DNA from 2 places in the Cupriavidus sp. SHE genome. Region 1 is predicted to be linked to the other one. Evidence: riboswitches for the same ligand, from Rfam matches in the RefSeq annotation. Region 1 holds a riboswitch; the other holds the start of a gene.
The links. A riboswitch is a leader RNA that binds a small molecule or an ion and turns the genes downstream of it on or off. The one in region 1 is predicted to bind fluoride.
Positions count from the first base shown of each region.

Region 2: it holds a riboswitch for fluoride, as region 1 does, so the genes downstream of both, RN01_RS02785 (voltage-gated chloride channel family protein) here and RN01_RS23205 (voltage-gated chloride channel family protein) in region 1, are expected to answer to the same signal.

Region 1 covers NZ_JWMB01000049.1:20,168-30,660, reverse strand. Annotated here, with positions in the region: gene RN01_RS23220 (DUF190 domain-containing protein) at 1-294, opposite strand, end outside; gene crcB (fluoride efflux transporter CrcB) at 309-698, opposite strand; gene RN01_RS23210 (DUF190 domain-containing protein) at 701-1,102, opposite strand; gene RN01_RS23205 (voltage-gated chloride channel family protein) at 1,099-2,466, opposite strand; fluoride riboswitch at 2,551-2,621, opposite strand; gene RN01_RS23200 (Chromate resistance protein ChrB) at 2,697-3,284, shown strand; gene RN01_RS23195 (endonuclease/exonuclease/phosphatase family protein) at 3,296-4,105, shown strand; gene RN01_RS23190 (MFS transporter) at 4,121-5,461, shown strand; gene RN01_RS23185 (relaxase/mobilization nuclease and DUF3363 domain-containing protein) at 5,520-7,481, opposite strand; gene RN01_RS23175 (S26 family signal peptidase) at 7,921-8,517, opposite strand; gene RN01_RS23170 (DUF2840 domain-containing protein) at 8,514-9,047, opposite strand; gene RN01_RS23165 (hypothetical protein) at 9,044-9,295, opposite strand; gene parA (ParA family partition ATPase) at 9,292-9,930, opposite strand; gene RN01_RS23155 (replication initiator protein A) at 10,184-10,493, opposite strand, start outside.
Region 2 covers NZ_JWMB01000006.1:27,348-37,840, forward strand. Annotated here, with positions in the region: gene RN01_RS02740 (hypothetical protein) at 1-387, shown strand, start outside; gene RN01_RS02745 (TIGR03747 family integrating conjugative element membrane protein) at 434-1,195, opposite strand; gene traD (type IV conjugative transfer system coupling protein TraD) at 1,192-3,384, opposite strand; gene RN01_RS02755 (integrating conjugative element protein) at 3,389-3,928, opposite strand; gene RN01_RS02760 (transglycosylase SLT domain-containing protein) at 3,925-4,515, opposite strand; gene RN01_RS02765 (TIGR03759 family integrating conjugative element protein) at 4,497-5,222, opposite strand; gene RN01_RS02770 (hypothetical protein) at 5,237-5,878, opposite strand; gene RN01_RS02775 (PilL N-terminal domain-containing protein) at 5,875-6,474, opposite strand; gene RN01_RS34240 (hypothetical protein) at 6,678-7,352, opposite strand; fluoride riboswitch at 7,848-7,920, shown strand; gene RN01_RS02785 (voltage-gated chloride channel family protein) at 7,980-9,362, shown strand; gene RN01_RS02790 (hypothetical protein) at 9,359-9,754, shown strand; gene crcB (fluoride efflux transporter CrcB) at 9,757-10,146, shown strand; gene RN01_RS02800 (DUF190 domain-containing protein) at 10,157-10,480, shown strand.

The DNA.
Region 1 (10,493 bases):
CTCGACAGGCACTTTTACGTAGGTCAGGTTGATGTCTTCCTGGGCGAGCGCGTCCATCAGGCGCTGGCATGCCGCCTCGTCCACCGAGACGGTGATGGCGAGCGGCTGGTCCGCCAGCTCGAAGAAATGCGCGGAATGGAAGCGCCCGGCGTGGTCGAAGCCTTCCGCGGCGCCGACCAACGTGCCGCCGGCGGCGCCCTGTTCCTTGGCGAATTTCAGCAGCCACTCGCCAATGGGCGTGTGCCGGTGCCTGCGGTCTTGTCCCGTGAAGAACGTGAGTTGATAGCCTTTCATAGCAGCTCCTTGGGTCATGGTTGGCGAATGAGGGAAACCGTGGCCATGCCAAGCACCGTCATCGCGAGCGAGCCGCCCACGTGCAGTGCCAGCATGCCGGCCGACCACCCCAGGCGGCCGTCGCGCAGCAGCGTCAGCAGTTCGGCCGAGAACGTCGAGAAGGTGGATAAGCCGCCGGCCAGGCCGGTGATAACGAACAGCCGCCAGGCCGGCGACAGGTTCGGCGCCGAGCCGAAATAGGCGATGGCGGCACCCACGATGTAGGCCGCGATCAGGTTGGACGCCAGGGTGCCCATTGGGATGTGCGGCGCAAGCGCGTTCATGCTCAAGCTCAGGCCGTAGCGCATCAGCGCACCGATCACCGACCCGATGCTCACCGCGAGGATTGCGTAGGCGCCGGCCATCGTTAGCTGGCCTTGCTGGCATGTGTCGCATGCGCGGCGCGGTGGCGACCCAGCGGCAATTCGCACAGGAACAGCACGACATGCACCTTGCGCAGTTCCTCGGCGTGCTCGTGCATGAACTCGCGCAGGCGCTCCTCGGTATCCAGCAGCTCCAGGCATTGCGGATGCCGCATGCCGGTCAATTCGGGATGGTGGTGCGACATGCGTTCGCCCGGCAGGTAGCCGGAGCTGACCTGATGCAGCATGGCCTGCACGATGTTGGCCTGCTTGGCGACCGTCAGCAGATGATGCGCCAGCGCCGGCGCGCTCAAGTGATGCCAGAAGCGCGTGACCTTGGCTTTGGTGGCGATCGGAAAATACAGCCGCAAGGCGGCGATATGCTGCTGACTGGCTTTTGAGGTCATTGGGCGTTTTCCTTGGTCGTGACGGATGTTTCGGCCTTGTTCTCCGGCGGCGGCGGGTCTTCTTTCGCCGACTCGTCCTTCTGTTTGCGGAAATGCGCGAGGTCGGCAATGCGCAGTTCTTCGGGAACGGCGTTGCGGTGCTTGCTGTGCTTGCTGTGGCCCACGCGCTGCGCGCGGTAGATGCCCGTGTGGCCGGAGAACAGATAGGCCGTGATGCAGCCGACGGCGGCCAGCGGGCCGATTTCCGCGCCGAACAGTTCCATCGCCATGAGCGTGGTGGCAATGGGCGTATTGGCAGCGCCCGCGAACACGGCGACGAAGCCGATGCCGGCCAGCATGGGAAACGGCAATTGCAGCAGCGGGGCCAGGACGTTGCCCAGCGTCGCGCCGATGTAGAACAGCGGCGTGACTTCGCCACCCTTGAATCCCGTGCCCAGCGAGACGACCGTGAACGCCATCTTGCCGAGGAAGTCCCAGGGCGCCATCGGCTCCTGGAAGGAGCGCACGATGTCAGGGATGCCCAGGCCTATGTAGCTGTAGGCATCGAGCGCCCACACCGCCGTGGCGATGACGATGCCGCCAGCAGCGGGCCGAAGCGGCGCGTAGTGAATCAGGCGTTTGACCCACGCGCTCAATTTGTGGGCGGCCGTGGCGAACAACATGCCCACGAGGCCGAACACGATCCCGGCCGCGACCACCGCCATCACGCTCCAGAAACTGATGGGCAAGATTTCGCCCATCACGTAGTGCGTGTGGTGGACGCCCCAGGCCAAGCAGACCTGATCGGCGACGATGCCGGCCACGACGCACGGGAACAGCGCGTCGTAGCGCATGCGCCCAATGGCGAGGATTTCAAGACCGAACACGGCGCCGGCCAGCGGCGTGCCGAACACGGACGCGAAGCCGGCGCTGATGCCGGCCATCAACAGGATGCGCCGGTCCTCGTGCTTCATGCGAAACAGGTGGGTGAGCTGGTCGGCCAGCGCGCCGCCCATCTGCACGGCGGTTCCCTCGCGGCCTACCGAGGCACCGAACAGATGGGAAACGACGGTGCCGCCCAGCACCAGCGGAACCATGCGCAGCGGCACGACCTTCTTGGGGTCGTGGATCTCGTCAATGATGAGGTTGTTGCCGCCATCGACGGTCTTGCCCATCAGGTGGTAGATCCACCCGACAGCGAAGCCGGCTACCGGCAGCAGCCAGATGACCCAGCGGTGCGCTTCGCGCCACGCGGTGGCGCGATCCAGGGACACGAGAAAGAAGGCGGAAGCGGTGCCTGCCAGGAAGGCAACCAGGCTGGCGATGACAAGCCACTTGCCGATGTAGGGCAGCAGCTCAAGTTGTTCGGGACGGAATCGGCGCATTGGTCATGTCTGCTCGAAATAAATCGGGCTGACCAACGGCAAGGGATGTGAACGCGAGCGCCTACAGCCCCCGACCGTGGTCAGGTGTCTGTAGGCGTCATCAGCAGCTAAGAAATCGCTGCGGTTAAAGGAGGAACGCCATCTCCTACCACGTAATTTACCGCATCCCCGTTGGCGCGTCCACATTGATTTCATCCGACGTGTGTATCCAGAACAACAGGCATGCCTTATTGAAACAATTGATTTGTTACGGTGGTTTCACTATGATTGTTCGCATGAAAATTCAAAACTGGCTGTTGCTCACGTACAAGGTGCCCGCCGAACCCGCCAAGAAGCGCATCGCTATCTGGCGAAGGCTCAAGGGCATGGGAGCCATCTATTTGCAGAACGGCGTCTGCCTGCTGCCCAAGACCGACGACCACACTCGCCGCCTCAAGATCATCGAGAACGAAATCGACGAAATTGCCGGGGAGTCGGTGCTGCTGGAGACCGTCGCGCTGGACAAGTCCCAGGAGGAAAAAGTCGTGGCGCGCTTCAAGGCCGATCGCGATGAGCAATACACCGAATTCATCGCCAAATGCGACGACTTCGACGCGGAGATTGCCAAGGAGACGGCGGCCAGCCACTTCACCTACGCAGAACTCGAAGAAAACGACGCCGACCTCAAGAAGCTCCAGACGTGGTTGGAGAAGATTCGCAAGCTCGACTTCTACGGCGCTACGCGGGCCGTCGAGGCGCAGCAGCGCCTGCAGCGCTGCGAGGCGCTGCTCGACGCCTATGCCCAGCGGGTCTTCGAGTCACACGACGAAAACCGCTGAAAGGAGCCGCAATGAAACTGACCGTCCTGACCTACAACACCCTGTTCGCCGGCCGCGATGGCGCCAACGACGCACGTGCCCAGGCGCAAATCGACCTTATCAACCAGGTGCGGCCCGATGTGTTTCTGATGCAGGAAGCCAAGGGCTTCGATGCCAATGGCGGCGCGTGGCTGTATGCCACGGAAGATCGCATCGGCATGCGCGGCTTTCTCGCCATCGCGCCGCGTACCGGCCAGAACGTCGCCATCTTCATCCGCGAGCCGCTGCGCCCGCTCGCCTTCGACGCGGATGGCGCGCACTTCCACCACGCGCTGGCAACGCTCAAGGTGGCCGTGCCGGGCAGCAGCGAACCGATCACCTTCATCAGCGCGCACCTGTGCCCCAACGGCCCCGAGGTACGACGCCGCGAAGCGGCTTACCTGGCGGTGCAGGCCGCCCCGGACCGGCTCACGCTGGTCACTGGTGACTTCAATTCGGCCTCGCCTCACGATCCCGAGCCGGAAGGTTTCGACGCGCTGCCGGCGCAGCATCGCGCCCGCTACCTGGCCGACGATCTGCAAAGCGCCGACCGTAGCGTGCTGGCGCATCTGGAGGCGGCGGGGTGGGTCGATCTAGGCTACCGGCTGGACCCGGCCAAGGTGGCAACCGTGCCCACGGCCGGCTTCACGGGCACCGAGTTTGCGACGATGCGCTGCGACTACCTGTTGGCCTCCGCTTCGCTCGCCCAGGCGGCGCGGCATTACGAGGTGATCCGCACGCCGGCCACGGATGGCGCCTCGGACCACTACCCCGTCCTCGCACGCTTCGAGTTACAGCAATGACCTCGGAGCCCGCCCATGCTGCCCCCGACACTGGCCGCGCGCCTGCGCCTGCGGCCGCTTAACGACCAACATCACGAATTGCCCTCCATGCAGAATGAACTACAAGAAGCGGCTCCCGAAGCCCCCGCCACGACGAAGGGCTGGTTCAATCGCACCGTCGCTGGCGCGGGACTGACCAGCGCCCTGGGCGACTTCTGCTACGAAACAACAACGGTCATCCTGCCGGGCTTCCTGGCCGTGCTGGGCATCCCGGCGGCGGCGCTGGGCATCATCGAAGGCATTGCCGATGCCGTCGCCAGCTTCACCAAGATGGTCTCCGGCTATATCGCGGACAAGCTCGGCCACCGCAAGAGCCTCGTGCTGGTCGGCTATACGCTGACGCCGGTGGGGCAGGTCTTCATCGCGCTGGCGGCGGGCTGGCCGCTGCTGCTGCTTGGACGGCTGGTGTCGTGGTTCGGCAAGGGACTGCGCGGCCCCTTGCGCGACGCCATCGTGATCCAAGCCGTCAGCCCGCAGACGCGAGGCCGTGCCTTCGGCTTCCACCGCGCGGTGGACACCATCGGCGCGGTCATCGGCCCCTTGCTGGGCGTGGCCGTGCTGGGCTGGGCGCAGTCCCTGCATTGGGACGATGCGGCCGGGCCGTTCCGCTTCGTCCTCTGGCTGTCGGTGATTCCGGGCGTGCTGGCCGTGCTGGCATTCCTGGCCCTGGTCAAAGACCCAGAGCATTCGCCCAATCCGGGCCTGCGGCTGTGGAGCACGCTGCGCGGCCTGCCGGGACGCTTCAAGCGCTACCTAGGCGCGGTGGGAATATTCGGCCTGGGCGACTTCTCGCACAGCCTGCTGATTCTCGGGGCGACGCAATTGCTCACGTCGTCGCTCGGCGTCGTACAGGCCGCGCAGGTTGCCGGGCTGCTGTACGTTGGCCGCAACGTGGTTCAGGTGGTGGCCTCCTATCCCATCGGCGCATGGGCCGACCGTATCGGCTCGCTGCCGCTGCTCGTGGTGGGATACGCGCTCGGCGCACTGACAGCCGTGTTGATGGTCCTGGCCTTCTGGTTCCATACCGCAAGCGTGCCGCTGCTCGCCGGGGTCTTCGTTGCCGCCGGGCTGTATGTCGCGGTGCAAGAGGCCCTGGAATCCACCGTGACGGCCGACATGGTGGGTCCCGAAACGCTGGCGACCAGCTACGGCGCGCTGGGCACGGTCAATGGCGGTGCGAAATTCCTTTCCAGCGCGACGGTCGGTTTGCTCTGGACGGCTGTTTCGCCAGTGTTCGGGTTCGGTCTCGCTGCTGCCTTGATGGGCGCCGGCACGTTGGCCTTGTGGCGCATCCAGCGAGGCGGCGCAGCCTCCTGACGGATCGCTGGCTCTCCGACTTTCGTGGAGTCAAGGCGATGGTCGCCGGGACACGGGATTAGCCCACGGCGGGGCCTCGTTGCCTCCCCAGCTCCCAAGACACGGCGCCGCCGCGCACGTTCGCGGCAAGCTGATGGCCCAGGCGATGTTCGATCACCGGCTTCCACGGCACCAGTGAGAAGCCCATGCCGTCATCGAGCATCGCGTAGCGCCCACTGGCGAGCACAACCGAACGCCGGTAGATGCCAACCACGCGCTGCCCGTCCGTGAGGGGGCGATGCGCCAGGCCGCTTTCGGCGGCAATGTCCTTCGCGGCCTGCACCAGCTCGCGCCCGCGCAGCGTCGCCAGCAGGTTGCGCGCGAGGACGACGCGCTGCCCGCGCTGCTCGGCCAAGCCCTGTTCAGTCAGAAAGTCGGCGCGCTGGCGTAGCGCGTCCTTCACCTCGGCCCCAAAGCCCAGGTCGCCCAAGCCCTTGCCGCCTCCGATCAACTGCTGATCGAGCCAGGTGGCGCCGACGACACGCGCTTGGCGCTCGATGGGTAGGTGCGATTTCAGTTCCACCGCCACGCCGCCGCCAAGGCGCTGCGCGTCGTACTGGCGGCCCTGCTCGGTGAGGTCGTCGGGCACTCGCCAGACGCCTTCGGCCTCGCGCTCCACGATGCCGGCGCGGCGCAGGGCTTCGAGCCGGCGCACGTGTGCGGCCACCACCTCACGCGGATCGCGGTCGGGCGTAGCCTGTCCTTGGGCAAGCGCAAGATGGTGGTCGGTCCGGTACACGCCACCAACGGACAGTGCGGCGATGTTGCGGTCGGCAACGCGCACGTTGGCCGCCCTTTTCACCTCTATCACGGCCCCGGTCGGGTACTGCTCCAACTCCGAGCGCGGCGGCAAAGCGACGTAATGCGCCTTGCCGTCCGTGCCATCGACGATCAGATAGCCCTTGTCGTACAACTCGTCCGCCAGCCCCTTGCCAGCGACGCGACCGACGATGGCGCGGCCAGCCTCGCCAGGTTGGAACACGACCAGCTCGCGCTGCTTGCCACTCATAGCCCGCTGCATCGTGCGGATGATGTCGCCGCGCTCGCCCATTGCCCGCAAGGCCGGCTCGGCCTCGGCGTGGACGGCCCACACGCCGGGCTGTTGCTCGCTCGCCAGGCCCATGCGTTGCAAGCGTTGCAAACGGCCGATCAGCATTTGTCGCTGGCGTTGCAGCCGGGGTTCTGCGAAGCGTTCGATATGCACCAAGCCGTCGTCGCCGGCCTCGCGCTGCAAGGTGCGATCCAGACCTGTCCATCGCTCCTGTTCGACTTCGCGCAGCATAGCCTGCTGCATCTCCAGCTCGGTGCGCGGCCCCAGCCATTCGGTCGCCAGCTCCGACGCACGCCGACGCATCCCTTCGGCGATGTAGTCACGCGAAATGATGAGGTCTTTGCCGGTGTCGTCCTTGCCGCGCAGAACGACGTGCGTGTGTGGGTTGTCGGTGTTCCAGTGATCGACGGCCACCCATTCCAGCCGCGTGCCCAGGTCGGCCTCCATGCGCGCCATCAGGTGCCGCGTGTAGGTTCGCAGGTCGTCGAGCTGTTCGGCGTCCTCCGGCGAAACGATGAACCGGAACTGGTGGCGGTCGTCGGCACCACGTTCCTTGAACACTTCGAGGTCGGCGGCATCGGTCGTCGGCCCGTAGGCATGGCCTGGGCCGCCTTGGCGATCAACGCCTTCGCGCTCGATGTAGCGCAGGTGCGCAGCAGTGGAGCGCGGCCCCGCCTGTGCCAGATTGACCAGCCTCGCCTTGATCGTCACGCGCCGGGCGTTTGCCCCAAGTCCACGACCAGCAAAGCGAGCGGCGACGTGGCCGCGCCCTAACCGGGAACCGGGTCGCTGGCCGACCTTGCCAGCCGCCTTGCCGAGCTTGGCGCCGGCCTTGTTGGTCTGGCGCAGTACCTTGTTGATGAAGGCGTCGCCACGCTGCTTCGGCGCACCAGGCCGAACGCGGAATCGGTCGTCGTCACGGCTGCTCATGGTGCGGTTACATCCAAGGCCGTCGCAGTCCAGCGGACGAAGCACGCGGTTTCGCCAACGGCGATGCGGCGTTGCGCACCTTCGCGGCACGCTGCCGCCCCCTGGCGCGTGCCGCGCCACCCCCATGTGCAGACAAGGTTTCCAAGCGGCCACGTGCCGCGACCTTTTATCTTGCCTTCCGCCTTTGCCCTGCGCTGTCGCTCCGGGCGTCGGCGGCCCGGCGGCGCTGCGCTGCTTGCAGCCAGCGCGCCGGCGAACGCGCCCACGGCCACCGGCCGGGCGCGTTCGAGGCAAGACGCCTGCACGTGTGAAAGCGATGCCGGATGCTGCGCAACGTGCGACGCGGATGCGCTCGCACGACATGCGCGACGACACGGCAAAGGGCGGCAGGACGACACGCCGGATGGCACGATGAAGCGCAGCGAATCGGCAGCCATCATCAGCGTGTCTCCAACCAGACCGGATGCGCGAGGCCGAGCACGGCCGATGCGCGCACCGGCCCGAAGTAACGGCTGTCGAACGACGCGGGATTGGTCACGCTCAGCAGGAACAGCTCGCCCGGTTCGAGGCGGCGGCACTGCTGCCAGGATGGCAGCGGCCGGCCCATGCGGTCGGCAGGCAATGCGGCGGCCACTGGCACGCCGTCGATGCGCACGCTGCGACCGACAATACACACCTCCTGCGGCGCGACGGCACCAACGCGCTTGAGCAACGGAATGCGCGTCGGCAGGTAGCCGCGCTGCGCAGCCAGCGCAGCGGCTTCGGCCGGCAAGGGCACCAGCACGATGCTGTCCACGGACAACGGACGTGACAACAAGGCGGTATGCGGGTCGAACGGTTCGATGCGATACCAGCCGACCGCCACGCTGTCGGACGGGTTGTAGGTCAGGCGCGGCAGCGGCGACACGAAGGATGCCCATGCCAGCGCAGCGAAGCCGCCGATGGACAGGCTCGCCAGCACGAGGCGAGCGCGCAGACGCGAGCGACGACGCGGCGCTGTTCCAGTGGTGTTTGCGGACGTGGGAAGCGTCGTCATGGCAGCGCCCTCCCGGCGAGCCAGGCGGCGTGCCGCTCGGCGGTGTACTCTGGCAGCGGCAAGCGTGCCGCGAGCCGGTTGCCGAGCGTGCGCCAATACGCCGGCAAAGCGGCGTTCGGCGCAATGCCCAGCGCCTCGATGGCGTCGAGCTGTGCCAACACGGCGCGCACGGTGGGTTCACCTTCGGCGTGCAGCAGCAGGCGCGCACCGGGCAGCACGCCGGGAATGCGCTGTGCCGCGTCCAGTGGTGTGCAAGCCTGCATCACCATGAGCTGCCAGCGCACGGTTCCGTAGTCGTTGGCGTGCCAGCGGATGCGGCAGAACATCGCGCCAGGCAGGAACACCGCGACGCGACGCCAGCGGTCCAGCCGGACGATGCGCGCCGGCTCGCCGAAGCGCAGATACAAGTCGATGCGTTGCTCGACGTAGGCGAGCGAAACGCGGGTCAGCGGCGCGGCGCCGGCCTGGCCGGCGAGCACTGCGGGCGATGGCGGCGGGGCAGCCGTGGCCGCCAGAGCGGATGCGTTCATGAGGTCTTCTCCGGGAACTCGCGTTCGAGCAGCGCGCGCAGCAGTTCGGCGACAGTCACGCCCTGCGTGAACGCCGATACCTTGATACGGGCGCGCATCGCAGGCGTGATGTCGAGGGTCAGGCGCGCGGTGTAGAGGTCGCCTTTCTGGACGCCGTCAGCGTCGCCCTGGCGAATCCACGCCTCGGCGTGTGGATTCGCCGGCGGACGCGCGCCGATAGCGATGCGCTTGCCGTTGCGCTCGCTCATGCTGGCCACCGCAGCAGCTCGTCGGTGAGCGCGGCGATCTCGCGCGCAGCGGCGCTATCAGGCGCCATTTCGCGTGCAAGCCGGCCAGCGGTCACGCTGTCGGCAAAGACGATGCGCTGATGCACTTCCGAGCGCAGCGCCGGCAGCGGCTGCTCGGCGAGCGCGCTGCGCGCCTCGCGTCCGATGACGGTGGTGCTGACGCGACGGTTGACGACGAAGGCCGCGCGCAGCGCGGGCCGGAACACTTGCGCCTCGCGGATCAGCGACACCATCTCGGCCGACGCCCACAAGTCGTAGGGACTCGGTTGTACGGGGATCAGCACACGCTCGGCCGCCAGCAGCGCGGAGCGCGCCAAGGCGGCAATGCGTGGCGGGCCGTCGATGACCACGTGATCGGCGCGGCGGGCCAGCTCCGGCGCTTCCTGGTGCAGCGTCTCGCGGGCGAGGCCCACGGCGCTGAACAAGCGCGGCAAGCCTTGCTGGCTTCTGCGCTGCGTCCAGTCCAGCGCAGAACCTTGCGGGTCGGCATCGAGCAAGATGACGTGCTGGCCGCGCATTGCCAGTTCGCCGGCGATGTGTGTGGCAAGCGTGGTCTTGCCAACCCCGCCTTTCTGGTTGAGCAACGCGACGATCATGGCGCGGCCCTCCGTGTGTGAAGGCCAGGCTTTCGCAGTTGCCCGCAGTGCCGTCTCGCGGTTTTCCACCGAAACGGCGCGCTCTTATTAAAAGTTAGAGTATTTGAGTTAGGGAAGTTAGAGCACGCCGAAACCCGCGCCACTATTAGCTTTCCGGCGATTTCGCACGCCTGATAGCACGATAGGGACACGCCTGATAGCACGATACCCGGCACGCCTGATAGCACGAGGCCGTTCACAAGTTTTCCCCGAGTTATCCCCGTGCCGTGGGCGGCACGGGTCGAAAGGTCAACAGTTCCTCGCCGGTATCCAGCGTTCGCTCGATGCCGAGCACATAGCCGGGCAGCGACTGCCGCGCGACCAGCGCGCGCAGGTCGCAAGCGAAGTCGTAGGGCTTCGCCGTGCTGCCCGATTTGCGGTGCAGGTGCCGGAAGTCGAACTGCCAGCCGCCCGGCTGTTTGCCGCCGTGCTTGCGCACCAGGCGGTACAGCCACCGCTCGATGCCGCCGGTGAGCTTGAAGTAAGCCGGGTCGATGGTCAGCACCAGCGCGGCGTCGAGCACG
Region 2 (10,493 bases), on a different contig from region 1:
GACTGGCTCGAAACATGGGACTTTTCATGTGGTTACATTCCATCTGTGCATTATGACGCCGTGGACAATCTTTACATTGAGTTGGATCGGGTAGGATGGGGAATGAAGGGTGTCAATGATTTTTTATATGCCCAAGGTCGCATTGACTTATCTCGTGCGCTTCCGGCTGGCGATGCCTTCTTTTATGCTCTCACTGAGTTTCGAGATTCAATATATAACTACATAGCTTTTGTACGCGGACAGGATGGGCAGGGCTACGTTACATTGCAAGGAATGGATGGGCGCGGCGCAACAGATTTCCCAAAGATTACAGAGCAGTGGAGCATGAGGGCGCGCCATTTGGCCAATATGTATCGCGAGAAAATCCTTGGTCAGCAAATTCAATAAATAAGAAATACTGAATGAGTTGCCTAATGATCTGGTTTCTCTGTCATCACAAGTATTTTTTGAAGCTGCCCGCAGTCAGGCTCACGGCCAGTCCCAGCAAGGCTGCGCTGGGCAGCAGGATCAGCAGTGGATGCACAGAGATCGGCAAGGCCAGGTACGTGACCCACGGCAGCACGGCCAGCGGCATCAGGCTCGCCTTCGCGCGGTGGTAGATGAAGCCGGATTCCCGGCCTGCGCCGAACCGGCGCACGTCCCGCCGCACAAGACCGTCGATCAGGCCGACGAACGCCGCGGTGCAGATCAGCGGCAACGTGAGCACCAGAACCAGCAGGCGCACCAGAAACGTGAGGGTGGTGAAGGCCGCGGCAATCAGGTAGTTCTCGGTCCAGACATAGACCTGGCTGATGTAGTAGCGAAAGTTGCGCCCCCCGTCCTGGATCCTCCCGTGGCTCGGCGCGCGGGCGCGCTCGGCGGTCTGGCTCATGCGCTCCAGCAGCCCGGAGCGAACGAATACCCATTCGTAGCCGGTATCCACCAGTTCGTGCGCGGTGCGCCCCGGCTCCTGCACGACGACGCTGCGCGTGAAGTGGCTGGACAGGTGCCCCAGTTCGTACTGCAACATCTGCTGCGAGTGCCGCCAGCCCTGGTCCTTCCAGAACAGGTGCATGCCGACGCACTCCACGACGATCGAGAACAGCAGCGAGCCGATCAGCACCCCGAGCAGCCGGAACGGCAAGGTGATGGTGCCGACGATCAGGCCCTGGCGCTGGTTCTGCTCCCGTTGTGCAGTCGAGGCGGCGTCCTTCATGGCGAGGCCTTGTTGCCGGTGTCCTCGTCGGTGGCAATGGCCACCGCGGGAGGTTCGGCCGCAGCGGCGTCATCCAGCAGGTCGTCGGGCAGGCCCGTGTCCTGCAAGGCGGGGGAACTGGTGAACTCCCACCACTGCGTCGCTTCGCTGTAGCTCTGGCGCATGTACCCGGCCAGTTGCTGCAAGTCTGCCGGCATCACTTCGTCCGGGTCCGGCGCCGGCAGCGGCATGCGCACTTTCCAAAGCTGGCCGCCCTGCAGCAACGCGAAGCACTGGCCTTTCGGCAGGCCGACGACGTGCGACGGCTCGATCATCGGCACGCTGGACATGCTGATGCGGTCCTGAGTGTTCGACGTGAAATCCGTCGCCCCGCGAATGTCCGAGCTGTCGGTCGCGCCGCTGACGATGGTGGTCGTATAGACCTCGACCTTCGGCAATTGCCGGGTCAGCAGTTCGGCGGTCGCGGTCTCGCGCACGCGCAGCATGAACAGGTTGTTGAAATTCCCGATCACCTGGCCTGCCTTCGCGCGGTTGCCGATGCGGGCCTCGATGTCCGACAGGGTCTGCGTGTACGCAGTGACTTGCAGGCCGGCACCGCCGCCCTTGTTGATCAGCGGGATGAACTCGTCGCCCATCAATTCGTTGAACTCGTCGGCATGGACGTTGATCGGCACGCGCGCACCGGCCGATGCGCCCGGCAGGCCATCGTCGATCCCATGCTTGTAGATATGCCCGGCGACCGACACGAGATCGCTGAACATCGAGTTGCCGACCGCGGTGGCGACCTCGGCGTCGGAGAGCGCATCCAGGCCCACATAGACGATGGCCCTCTTACGGATGATCTGCATCCAATCGAAGATCGGCCTGGGGTCGTTGAGGTCGGAGTAGTTGGGGGCCAGGAGCTGCGAAATCTTGCCGCTGGTGAGCTTCTCCAGCAGCGGCAAGAGACTGGCGACGATCTTGTCGAAGTACGTCTTGTCGTAGCGCACCGCAGAGCGCAGGCCGTCGAGCACCGGGTCGTAGTTGCGGGCTTGGGACAGGTACTGCTCCAGTGCCACGATGCGCTTTTCCCGCCCGATCATGTTGCGCGGGATGTTCTTCTCGTTGATCTTGGCCTCGATCTGGACGATCACCTCCCAGGCCTTGGGCTCGGTCTTGGCGAAGTAGTGCTGGGCGTACTCGATGAACAGCGCGTCGATGTTGATGACGTGCCGCTGGATCAGCATGTAGTCCGGGCGCTGTCCCAACTCCACCAACGCGCGCGCAATGATGTTGACGAAGCGCCAGGCGAACTCGCGGAACGCCGCACTGTTGCCTTCGCCGGAAAGCTGACCCGCAACGCGGGTGGCGACTTCCGATATGCGCCCGAAACGCCCCACGGCGTTGTAGCGCGCGGAAATATCCGGCCAGCCCAAATGAAAGACGTAGAACTCGCCTTCGCGGCCCGCGCGCTTGGCCTCGACGTACATCCGCTTCAGGAGATCGGCATCGCCCTTGGGGTCGATGACGATCACCACCTCGTGCTCGCCCGCGGCGTTCACGCGCCGGATGTCCTGGGTCACGAACAGTTCGGCCAGCCGGGTCTTGCCGACGCGCGTGGTGCCCAGTACCAGGGAGTGGCCGACGCGCTCGCCCAGCGGCAGGCTGACGTCCACCTCTTCGGGTTCGATGCCCTGCAGGCGCGGCAGACCGCCCACGGGCGGCAGCGGCCGCACCGGGTTGAAAGGCACGTCCCAGCCGGTGAGTTTCGACAGTCGGGACAGCGGGAACGGCGCGAACTCCAGCCGTTCCTCCAGGCGCCGCGCCAGCCGGTACGCGGGTGTCGGTTCGACGTAGCGGCGGAACTCCGGCCGGTACGTCTGCATCAGCCTATGGGTGTGCTTCTGCTCCCACAGGAACCCGCGCCCCACAAACAGCCGTTGCTGGCTGACCGGCACGTCCTTGCTGGTCATCACGTAGCGCGGCAGCCTGCGGATGTTGCGCCGGTAGCGCAGGATGACGCGGGCATCGCGGTAGCGGATGGCGCCGTAGGCACCGAACGCCAGCGCACCTCCGACGCCCATGGCGGGGCTCAGCGCGAGCGACCACGGGGCCACCAGGGACAGAAACGCGGCGCCTGCACACGCCGCGACGGTATATAGCTCCACCGCTGGGCGAAGCAGCACCTCGACCGGCTGTTTCCCCGACATGGCTTCATTGCTCGATGCCGGTGGCCGTGATCAGCACCGGGTAGTGCCGCAGGCCCAGGCGCTCGGCCAGGTCATCGCCGGACACGGGCGCGAGGGGTACGCCGGGCACCAGGGCGCGCAGCCGCGCCAGGCCCTGCACGGTCTCGACGTTGACCACCAGGCCGACCGCGCCGCGCTCGCGCAGCGCTGCCGCCTGGCGGCGCATCCAGGCCCGGGAGGTTTCGTCGTCGCCGACGACCACGAAAGGCCGAAGACCCGGAGCCTCGATGACCCGCCGCGCGACGGTGCCGGGCGCGAGCTTGGCGCTGCGTACCGGCAGCATTGCGGCCTCGCCTGCCGGGGTGGCGGGAACCTGGGTCGTCGGGATCGGCGGCCGGGCCGGCCCGTTGGCGCGCGGCTGGAGGTTCAGGGCTTCGTAGTACGGCAGCGCCGACGTGCCGCCGCGGTCTTCGACCACGATCAGCGGCTCGCCGGCAAGCGAGGCCAGCGGCAGACTCGCCAGCAGCACGAGCAGGCCTCGTAAGGCCAGATGGGATGTCGTCATGGGGATGTCTCCTGGCGCGCGGCGAGGACCGCGGCGGTTGGGCGCGGGCCCTGCACGCGGGCAAGGTGGCGGGATACGCTGCGCCGGTAGCGGGCGGCAGGCTCACCCCCGGCAGGACGGTGGTAGCGGCCGATCGCCAGCAACCAGTCCTCGCCGGGGGTGTGCTGCTCCCGCAGGATCTCGGCGGCGATGGCGAGGTTGCGGTACGGGTCTAGCAAGTCGCACGCGCTGGTGTAGCGCTGCTGGTGGTAGCCGAGGTTGATCTGGCCCAGGCCCGCGTCGATGCGCGTGTGCGGCGTGGAGCGCATTGCCCGCTGCAAGCCCGCGCAGGCGTCGGCACGGGTCGCGTAGCGGTGCGACTGGCCGGCGACATTAAGGGACCACGGCCACGGAACGATGCGCCCGTGGCGGCGGATGCCGCTCTCTTGCAAGGCCACGGCGTAGAGCACCGTCGAGGGGATGCCAGCGCGCTGCGCGGCGAGCTGATAGGCCGGTGGCGGAACCTCCTCGGCCTGGGCAACGCAGGCGCAGAAGCCGGCGATGAGCACCAGTGCGCGCAGGAGAGCGGCTACGGCTGGCGCTGCCATTGGCCGTTCACCTCGCGCACGACCGCCGGCAGATCGCCGGGCACCCCCAATGTTAGCCAGCGACCGCCGTCGTGGTTGAGCGTGATGCTTCCGCTGCGCACGCGTGCCGGATCGACGTTCGCGCGCTTGGCCCAGTCGCGGATGCGCGCGTCATCCTGGCGGCTGCCGACCATGTACAGGTCGAATTCGGCGCCCGTAGATTGCAGGCGCTGGACGAGCTGGCTGCAGGCCACGCAGCCGTCCTTGACGAACACTGCTGTGCGGCCGGAGCCGCGCGTGGCGCCGGCGACCGGCTTGTCGTCCGGCAGGTTCACCCGCTGCATTCCGGGGTTCAGGCGCTGCCAGGCCTCGTCGTAGGCGCGCTGATAGGCAAGCAGCTTCTCGACGCGGCGCGCCTCGACCTGCACCTGCAGTTCTGCGTAGCGGCGCCGCTCCTCGTCGGTGCGGGCCTCGATGCCTAGGGCCGACAGCGGGTCCAGGTTGGGCGAGTAGATGCCCAGCGGCCCGTCCATCAGTTCGCGGTAGCGCGCCCACTCCTGCGGTTGCAGGCCCCAGTCGCTTGACACCCGGCCGTCCAGAGCGCGTGCGGCCAGCGGGCGCTCCTGGCTCTGCGCATTGCGGGCCGGAGCCGTGGCCGGCTGCTGAGCCCACGCGGGAAACTGGGTGGATGCCAGCAGGAGCGCGGAAAGGACGATCGATGGCTTCATGCGCTGTACTCCGGTCAGGGAATCGCCACGCGGCGGGTCTGGTCGCCGGCCTGGAACACCGCGGTGTTGCCCTCGACGGCCTGCAAGCGCCACGGGCCGACCGCATCACCTGGCAGCAGCACTTGAAGCTGGTCGGGCGTGAAGTCGCCACTGCTCGGCGCGACGGACACGCTGCGCTCGCCGGCACGCAGTTCGGCACCCACGATGCGGAACGGGAGCGGCGGTGGTTCGGGCTTGGCGGTGGGCTTGTTCCCGCTGCGCGGCTGGGCGGGTGCAGCGGCGCGCGCAGCGGTCTGCCGCGTCTTGACTTGCTCGACTTCGGCGCGCAGCGCCTGAAGGTCGGCGGCGGCGGCATAGTCGCTCAGCGATTGCTCGACCTGGGCGGCGCGTGCCTCCAGGATTTGGCGCGTGTCCTTGAGGTCCGCCGCCGTGGCGACGGCTGGACGCTGCTGGATGGCCTCGACGGTCTCGGCCAGGCCCGTCGCCAGCGCTTCGAGGCGTTGCAGGCGGGAATTGAGGCGATCCTGGTCGGCCTGATCGTTCATGGCCTGGTAGCCGAGGGCAATGAGGACACTGAGGCCGATCAGCCAGAGCCACATCAGGCTCTGCACCACCACGGCGGCGGTTGAGCGCTGGGCGGGCTGCGGGCCGTTCATGGCTGGCCTCCCGATGCCGCGGGCGCCAGCGGAAACGTCTGCACCGCCTCGTTGGCGGGCAGCGCGGGTGCCTTGTCGGCGGTCATGCTGTCGTTGGGACGCTCGAAGCAGATTTGCCGCGCGCGGTCATCCGCGTGCAGTTCCCAGGCCGGACCAGCAAGGGTGAGCAGCGCTTCGCGCAGGGTCATGGGGCCTAGGTGCAGGTGCGCCGCCGGCAGCGGCAGTGCGTACAGCTCGACCACCGCGTGCGCCGTCTGGCACAAGCCGTAGCCGCTGCGCTTGAGCACATGCCGTAGCCCGTCGCCGACCGTGGCGCGGGCATCCTCGGGCATCGACACGTCGATGGTCTGCAAAAGCAGGTCGCGCTGCGCTGCTGTCGGTGCCAGTTCCACGAGGGTGTAGCGCCCGTAGCGCACGACGGGGATGTATTCGGGCGCCTCGGATGCGGGCGCGGCCGAGGATTCCTCGATTGTGTCGGGCGCGACCGGCGCGCTCGTCGTCGCGCAGCCGCCAGCCAGCACCGACCAAAGGAGGCCGAGAAAACCCGCCAGCAGGCGGCGTTCGGGGTGGTGAAACCAGGGTGGTGAGGGGCACATGGCGCGTCGTCCTGAAACATCGAGCCCTCACCATCGCCGCTGCGTGAGGTTGCGACAGCAAACAATGCGAAATGAGGGCCGTCCGATTTCCTGGCGCCGACCAAAACAAACGGCCCCGAAGGGCCGTGGGCATAGAAGGTCGGTCGCTGGGGTGCATCAGGCCAGACGCGACATCGCAGGGAATCGATCGACGTGGCGCATCCTCATCGGTTGAGGCGGCCCAGTGCAACCGTTCCGGTCAGCATCAGGACGACAGCCAACCCTAAGCCCAGTACCGGCGAGGTCATCGTCCATACGGTGCCTACGACCGCACTCGACAGGAACTTGGCGCTGCCATCGACGGTGCCCAGCGCTCCGTAGCTCATAGTCAGCGCTTGCGGTTCGATCATGCCCGCGGCGACCGTGGATTCCAGCGCCTCCTGCATCGCCACGTAGAGCCCCGCGGCCACAAAACTGGTGGCGAGCAGCGGCAGGCTGCCTATGCCCAGGCAGAAGGCGAGTGCCGCCAGCACAGCAGTGGCCGCGCCCAGCGCGTAGCCCGCCACCCATAGCGGCAGCGGGCCGATGCGATCCGCCCAGGCGCTAACCGGATAGGAAGCCAGCACCTGCACGGCGTTGCGTCCCACGTAGAGCAGCCCGGCGACCTGTGTCGCATGCATGATGTCGATCGAGGGCGCCAGCAAGTGCGTGGCGGCCAGGATCAGCAGGCTGTGCGAGAAGTTCCCCAGGCCAGACAACCCGACCGCGCAGAGGTAGCGTTTGAACCGTGTTGGCAGCTCGTGCAGCGCGCCGAAGAAGCGCAGGCCGGGATTGGGCGATTGCTGGGGGGCGTTCACGAGCGTCAGGAAAACCAGCACGGCCAGCAGGCCAGGGATCACGGACAGCCCGAGCACCACGCGGAACGGGCTGGCTACGTCGTCTCAATGCAGCGTCTGCGCCCACCCCAGCGCAGCCACGCCCAGCAGCTGCCCGGCGACCGCACCCACCGTATCCATCGCCCGGTGAAAGCCGAACGCGCGTCCAGGGGTCTGCGCGCTCACCGCCTGGATCACGATGGCGTCGCGTAGCGGCCCGCGCAGTCCCTTGCCGAATCAGGACAGCAACTGACCCAGGAGCAGCAGCGGCCATCCCACCGCCAGTGCGATGAAGACCTGGACGAGCGGAGTGAGCGCATAGCCGAGCAGGACCAGTGCTTTGCGATGGCCGAGCGAGGTAGCCCGACACCATCTTGGTGAAGCTGGCCACCGCATCGGCCGCGCCCTCGATTAGGCCCAGCGCCGCGGCCGGCACCCCAGCACCGCCAGGGAGCCCGGCAGGGATCCGAAGGGATTCACTGAAACTGCGCTCGACCATTTCGTCACGAAAGGGTATAGTGCGCGCTTGGAGATGGCGTTCCTCCTGGGAAACCGAACCGCAGCATTCGCTGCCGATGACGCCTACAGTTACCTGACCTTCTGTCGGGGCTGTAGGCGTTCACGTCCACATCTCTTGCATGGGTCAGCCCGATGGATTTCGAGCGAACCGACCCCATGCCTAATCGCCGTCTAGAACAGCTTGAGCTGCTGCCCTACGTGGGCAAGTGGCTTCTCATCGCCAGCGTTGTTGCCGTCCTGGCCGGCAGCGCCTCCGCCTTCTTCCTCGTCTCCCTCGATCATGCCACGGCCTGGCGCGAGTCCCACCCTTGGGTGATTTGGCTGCTGCCGCTGGCCGGCCTGGGCGTGGGCCTCGTGTATCACCTGCTCGGCAAGACGGTGGACGGAGGCAACAACCTCATCATCGACGAGATCCACGACCCCAAGAAGGTGGTTCCGCTACGCATGGTGCCGCTGGTGCTGGGCGGCACGGTGGTGTCACACCTCTTCGGTGCTTCCGTGGGCCGCGAAGGCACTGCGGTGCAGATGGGCGGCGCGCTGGCCGACCAACTCACCCACGTGTTCCGCCTGGAACATGAAGACCGACGCATCCTGCTGATGTGCGGCATCGCCGCAGGCTTCTCGTCGGTGTTCGGCACGCCCATGGCGGGCGCCGTGTTCGGGCTGGAAATCCTGGCCATCGGGCGCATGCGTTATGACGCCCTGTTCCCCTGCATGGTGGCGGGCATCGTGGCCGATCAGGTATGTCTGGCCTGGGGCGTGCACCACGCCCATTACGCGATCGGGCAGATCGTGCCGGTCGGCGCTTGGAGCGTGGTGGCGGTCGTGCTCGCCGGGGTCGTGTTCGGCATCGTCGGCATGCTGTTCGCCCGCGTCACTCACGCGCTCGGGGCGCGGGTCAAGCGGCTCATCCATTACGCACCCCTTCGGCCGTTCGCCGGCGGCATCGTCATCGCCCTCGCGGTCTGGGCGCTCGATGGCTACCAGTATATCGGTCTGGGCATCCCGGAGATCGAGCGCGCCTTCCAGGAGCCGATGCAGCCGTGGGATTTCCTTGGCAAGTTCGGCTTCACGGTCGCGTCGCTGGGCACGGGCTTCAAGGGCGGTGAGGTCACCCCGCTGTTCTACATCGGCGCTACCCTGGGCAACGCACTGGCGCCGATCCTGCAGATGCCGTTCGCTTTCATGGCCGGCATCGGCTTCGTCGCGGTGTTCTCCGGCGCGGCCAACACCCCGATTGCCACGACCCTGATGGCGATGGAACTGTTCGGTGCCGAGATCGGTCCGCTGGCGGCCATCGGCTGCGTCACGGCTTACCTGTTCTCGGGGCACACCGGCATTTACCACGCGCAGCGCGTAGGCCACAGCAAGCACCGCCGGCATCGGGCCGCTGTCCCTGAAGACCTGCGCATCGCCGATCTTGCCGCCTTCCTCAAGAAGCGCCGCGAAACCTCGAAGTCTTCCGCCGCAGATCCTGTGGCACTGCCCCCTGTCTCCAAGGAAAGCGTTGAATGAAAACAGACACGTCCCAGACCATCGCGGCGCTGCGGCTGTACTTCCCGACCGCAACCCGGGCCAAGGTCACCCGTTTCTGGCACCACCTGAGCGCGCCTGCACTGGCGCATCACCTGCTTACCGTGGCCAAGAAGGCCAACATCCTGCAGGCCATGCTGCACCGGGTCAGTTCGGGCTACCTGCCAGGAGAACGCTTGTCGCACCAGCACCCCGAACTGACGGGCATGCGGCACCCGGAATGCCTGGAATTGCTGGACACCGAGCAGCGGCTGCGGGCGTTCATGCACGAGCACGGGGACGAGTTGAAGAAGGTCCACGCCGTGCTGTTCCTGTGTGAGCTGCCGCTGTCGCACCTGAGGACCGCCTCCGGCAATGCGACCCGGGGCGTTTGACGATGAGCGGCGCATACGCAGTCCTGGCCATCAGCCTCGGCTCCATCATCGGCGCGCTCCTGCGCTACGGCCTGAGCGTGGCGATGAACGCCCTGGTGCCGCCGATCCCGATGGGCACCCTGGCATCGAACCTGATTGCGGCCTACATCGTGGGTTTTGCGATCGCCTACTTCGGGATGGCACCGGGCTTGTCGCCCGTGTGGCGCCTGTTCGTGATCACCGGGCTCGCTGGTGGTCTGTCCACCTTTTCCACGTTCTCGGCCGAACTGCTCACGCTGCTGCGCGACGGCCGCCTGGGCTGGTCGGCCGGCATGCTGGCGCTGCACGTGGGCGGCTCGCTCACGATGACGGCGCTGGGCATGGCGTCCGCATCCGCTACTCGCCAATCGTAAAGGAGACCCCATGAAAGGCTACCAACTGACATTCTTCACGGCGCAGGACCGCCGCCACGGGCACAAGCCCATCGGTGACTGGCTCCTGGAGTTCGCCAAGGACCATGGCGCTGTCGGCGGCACGCTGGTGGGCGGTGCGGAAGGATTCGATCACGTCGGCCGCTTCCACTCCGCGCACTTCTTCGAACTGGCCGACCAACCGCTGGCGGTGACCGTCTCCGTAGACGAAGCGGCCTGCCGGCGTTTGATGGACGCGCTGGCGCAGGAAGCGATCGACCTGACCTACGTGAAGGTGCCCGTCGAGTACGGACGCATCGGTCTGGGCGCGAAGTAAGCACCTTTGGCGC